DNA from 2 places in the Martinezella sp. CNPSo 3957 genome. Region 1 is predicted to be linked to the other one. Evidence: predicted binding sites of a transcription regulator. Region 1 holds the regulator's gene; the other holds the start of a gene.
What was found. Region 1 encodes LexA, which represses DNA repair genes until DNA is damaged. Its sites were predicted from a motif close to TGTTCNNNNTGTGTTCNG; they were not measured.
Positions count from the first base shown of each region.

Region 2: the regulator LexA is predicted to act here: its motif matches at 835-852, upstream of dinB (DNA polymerase IV).

Region 1 is NZ_JBXSOU010000008.1:169,432-171,832, reverse strand. It holds gene AC13QE_RS19680 (VOC family protein) at 1-215, opposite strand, end outside; gene lexA (transcriptional repressor LexA) at 634-1,356, shown strand; gene AC13QE_RS19670 (ComEC/Rec2 family competence protein) at 1,337-2,401, opposite strand, start outside.
Region 2 is NZ_JBXSOU010000001.1:12,937-15,337, reverse strand. It holds gene AC13QE_RS00075 (GNAT family N-acetyltransferase) at 1-197, shown strand, start outside; gene AC13QE_RS00070 (hypothetical protein) at 209-523, opposite strand; gene dinB (DNA polymerase IV) at 891-2,009, shown strand; gene AC13QE_RS00060 (helix-turn-helix transcriptional regulator) at 2,164-2,401, opposite strand, start outside.

The sequences.
Region 1 (2,401 bases):
TCCAAAATGCTCCTCTCGCACTGCTCCAGAGATGCCACGCTCAGGGGTTCGAGATAGGTTTTATCGGCAAAGAAGACGCAGGCGTTCTGTGTGCCAAAGGGATGACGCGCATCCGGAGCCACCGTGAAACCGAGCTTGCCGAGGCGTTCGCGCGCCAGAGCGATATTGACGGTCGGCAGCACGAGATGATCCAGCGGGTGCGGTGACGAAATCATGGTTCCTCCTGTTTGCCTGTGGCAGCAGATTTGCGCCCTTCCCCCGCGCAATTCAAGATAGGAGTATGGAACACTCAACGCATAGGGGCAGGACTGAAAGCAATCTCGCAAACGTGATTGCTGATTCTTACCCTCAACGCGTGTGGCCAATGACGTCCAATATGGATCCGCTTCTTGAATACGCCGACCGAGCAGTAAAGCCCGAGAACGGAAATGGCGATATTTTCTATATTTTTCAAATGGTTGAGGCCTATATAACGTCTCGACATCCTAACCCGACCCATTCGTAAGTCGTAATTATTTAACTGACACTACAAGGCTTTACCGAAATTTAAGCACTTGCGGAACACATATGGAACATATAGTGTCCGTTCTGGATTTGTTTCACGGCTTTTCTTGATTCTGGGGTTCCAAGACGATGTTGACGCGCAAGCAGCAGGAACTGCTTCTCTTCATTCACGAACGCATGAAGGAATCCGGTGTTCCGCCGTCCTTCGACGAGATGAAGGATGCATTGGATTTGGCATCCAAATCCGGTATCCATCGTCTGATCACGGCGCTGGAGGAGCGCGGCTTTATCCGCCGGCTGCCGAACAGGGCCAGGGCTCTCGAAGTCATCAAGCTCCCGGATGCTTATAATCCCAGCCTTCAGCCGCGTCGCGGCTTTTCGCCGAGCGTCATCGAGGGCAGCCTCGGCAAGCCGCAGCCCGTTGCCCCGCCCGCTCCGTCGAAGGTGGCAAATGACGATCACAACGGCTCGGCGTCCGTACCGGTGATGGGTCGCATCGCAGCGGGCGTTCCGATCTCGGCCATCCAGAACAATACGCACGACATTACGGTTCCCGCCGACATGCTCGGCTCCGGCGAACATTATGCGCTTGAAGTTCGAGGGGATTCGATGATCGACGCCGGAATTTTCGACGGCGATACGGTCATTATCCGCAATTCGACCACGGCCAATCCCGGCGATATCGTCGTTGCACTCGTCGACGATGAAGAAGCTACCTTGAAGCGCTTCCGTCGCAAGGGTGCCTCCATCGCGCTGGAAGCCGCGAACCCAGCCTATGAAACCCGCATCTTCGGGCCGGATCGCGTCAAGGTTCAGGGCAAGCTCGTCGGCCTTATTCGTCGCTATCACTGACCGGTGAATTGTCCGGGACTGGCGGCGCCTTTGCAATTGGCGCGTCGAATTTGCCGGTGCGCCAATCATAGGTTCGATGCCTGGTCCAGGGGCGCTGCGGGTTGTTGAATGCGGCGGATATAATGGGCTTGTCTGAGGTAAGCACCATTTCGATGGAGCCGGTTTTGCGCAATGTCGCACCGGTTATGAGCGTTGCTCCGGAACGGCAATGGTCCAGCCGCAGCCGGATTGGCGTCACAACAATGCTCCCGGTGTCGCAAGCCGCGGGCAGATAGGCTGCATTCTCAATGGTGACCAATATCGCGCCGTTTTCGAGCATGGCGACACACCATGCTCCCTTCTGACAGGCAAAGCTGCCTTGCATGGTGCGGTCCAAAGCTTCTTCCATTGCGGTGCGGACCGCCTTCTCCTCCTCGTTACTTAGTCGCTTGTGCCGATCCGTCTTGCTGATCTGCGGAAGCCGGCTATCGGTCGGAAGCATGGTCGGCGGTTGATGTTCGGCTGCGACCAGTGCTTTTTGCCATTGCTCAAAGATGAAGGCCTGCGGTCTCTCGCGATTGGTGGCGAGGATATCATCCTGGCGCAAGGCAACCAGAATGCCATCTTCCGAGATCATCAGATCCGGCTTCGGCACACCAGAGCCGAACGCGGCCACACCGACAGATGACAGCAGCAGCAACAGGCCCAGATGGCGAAGCCGGGTCCGCAACATGCTCATGATCAGGAAGCCGGCAATGAAAGTCGGCATCAGCCAGCCAGGCTGGCGGCCGAAGGTGATATCACCTCCCCACCCAGCCACCGTTTTTGCAATAGCGATCACAAGCTCCAGTCCCTCACCGGTGACTTTCCAGAACGGTCCATCGATTCCGAAAGGCATCAGCAGCATCGCCATCATACCGAAGGGCATGACGATGAAAGAGACGACGGGCATGGCCGCAAGGTTGGCAGCAAGTCCATATGTCGCCAACCGGTGAAAGTGCTCGATCGAGAAAATGGCCGTCGACGCACCGCCGATGAACGAGGTCGACATCACGCCTCCAAAGAA
Region 2 (2,401 bases), on a different contig from region 1:
GGCAGATGATCGGCTATATCGATGCCGACAACTCGGCGTCGCTGGCCTTGCACGAGCGCTTCGGCTTCGTTCGCGTCGGCCTTCTGCCAGCCGTTGCCTATCGTTACGGCCGCTGGGCCGATACCGTGATGGTCCAGCGCTCGCTCGGTCCCGGCTCCACCACGCAGCCGCCTCCGCCGCCGCTCTCCACCCGCTGAAGCAAAGGGGCTTATACCGGCTGCGTTTGAGCTGGCCTGAAACCCAGCACGAAATCCACGACTTTCGAGGAGGACATTTCGCAAGGCTTGAGGGTGAGGCTGGCTCCCGAGAGCACATAGAGATTGAAGCTAACGACATCGGTCCCGCCAAGCTCCTCGCCGTAGAGCCAGATCCGTTTCCCGTCAGCCGATCGCTTGACCGTCACACCCCAGAGGCGATCTTGAAAACGCCCCTCCGAATAGCCGTCAGACAGCTTCGCCAGCGCATGTTCGAATTCCGACAATTCGGACGCCAGCAGCGCATCTTCGGTCACGGCGCCAGGCATTCGTCGCATATGCCGCAGCCGTCCTCATCCATCTTCCTCGCCGCTCGCTGCCTTCGGCAGCATAGGCACGCGGTTCCGTTAGATCGAGATTCCTCGTCATGCTCGGGCGGAAGGATTTCCATCAGCAGGTCGGAAAGGGGTTCGGTTGCGATTTGGCCCATCTTGAGGCTCCGTATTGGGGGACGGACAAGAGATAAGAAGCCTCGAAGGCATCTCAAGGTGGCGCTTGCGAATGACTGTCACAGAGCGATTTTCCCGCGTCTCTCCGGCACGACAACAGAGCCGGTTTGATATCGTGATCAGGGATGATATGTTCTGTATTTGTTTCAGATTCTGCAATTGAAGGGTCCATGCTTGAACCTGCAGCATGATGACCGAGATCGCCATGAACGACACCAACACAAACCCTGTTCGGAAGATCATCCATGTCGATATGGATGCATTCTATGCATCGGTCGAACAGCGAGACAATCCCGAGCTGCGCGGCAAGCCGCTTGCGGTCGGCGGGTCAGCGGCGCGCGGCGTGGTCGCGGCCGCAAGCTACGAGGCCCGCGCCTTCGGCGTTCACTCGGCAATGCCTTCGGTCACGGCAAAACGCAAATGCCCGGACCTGATTTTCGTGCCGCCGCGCTTCGATGTCTACAGGGCAGTGTCGCAGCAGATCCGCGAGATCTTTGCCGAATATACTTCGATGATCGAGCCGCTCTCGCTCGACGAAGCCTATCTCGACGTCACCCAGAACAACAAGGGCATGGAAATCGCCACTGAAATCGCGCTCGAGATCCGGGCCAAGATCAAGCAGGTCACCGGGCTCAACGCCTCGGCCGGCATTTCCTACAACAAGTTCCTCGCCAAAATGGCAAGCGACCTCAACAAGCCCAACGGCCAGGCTGTCATTACGCCGAAGAACGGGCCGGCCTTCGTCGAAACGCTTCCTGTCAAGAAATTCCATGGCGTCGGGCCGGCGACAGCCGAGCGCATGCACAAATACGGGATCGAAACAGGGCTAGACCTGAAGTCGAAATCCCTCGCCTTCCTGCAGGAGCATTTCGGAAAGGCGGGGCCTTATTTCTACGGCATCATTGCCCGCGGCATTGACGAGCGCCAGGTAAAGCCCGACCGTATTCGTAAATCCATTGGCGCGGAAGATACGTTTGCCGAGGATATCGACGATCTCGAGCTGGCAACGGCGGAGTTGTGGACCTTAGCACAGAAGGTCTGGCGCTACTGCGAAACAGGCGGTTTCAGCGCCAAAACGGTGACCGTGAAGATAAAATATTCGGACTTCACCCAAGCGACACGCAGTCGGACAAGCTCCCTGCCGCTCGCAGACAGCGGCGCTGTTTTTGAGACAGCCTCGGCGCTTCTGGCAACCGTCCACCCGTTTGCGCGGCCGATCCGGCTGCTCGGCATCACGCTTTCGTCTTTGACGAACGAAGAGGCCGACGATGGGAGATCACAGCCTCAGCTCGACCTCGGCATCTGAGAGATGATAACCTCCCATCCGCCATCTGGCCGCGCTCGGCATTCCCTTGGTCGAGGGACCGTAGAGCCGATTGAGGCTCAGCCAGGACGGGACGCGCCGTCGCGGGCACTTGATCACGCATCGGGTCCCCTTCACGATCTACCGGCAACGCCGCTCAGCAAGACCGCTTGCGCTTCATCATCGCGTTCAGCTTCTCCGCCCCGGCTTCGTCGACAGGTGTGTAGACGATCATGCGGTCGTCATTGCTGGGGCTTGCCCACCAATTGTTGGATTGCAGCGGCAGGACCGTGCCATCCGCCAGCCGAAAACGCTTCACGGTATTCTCGATGCCCTTGAGCTGATAGCGATCCCATACGATGCGGAACTGATCGGAAGCGCTCATATAGCGTTCC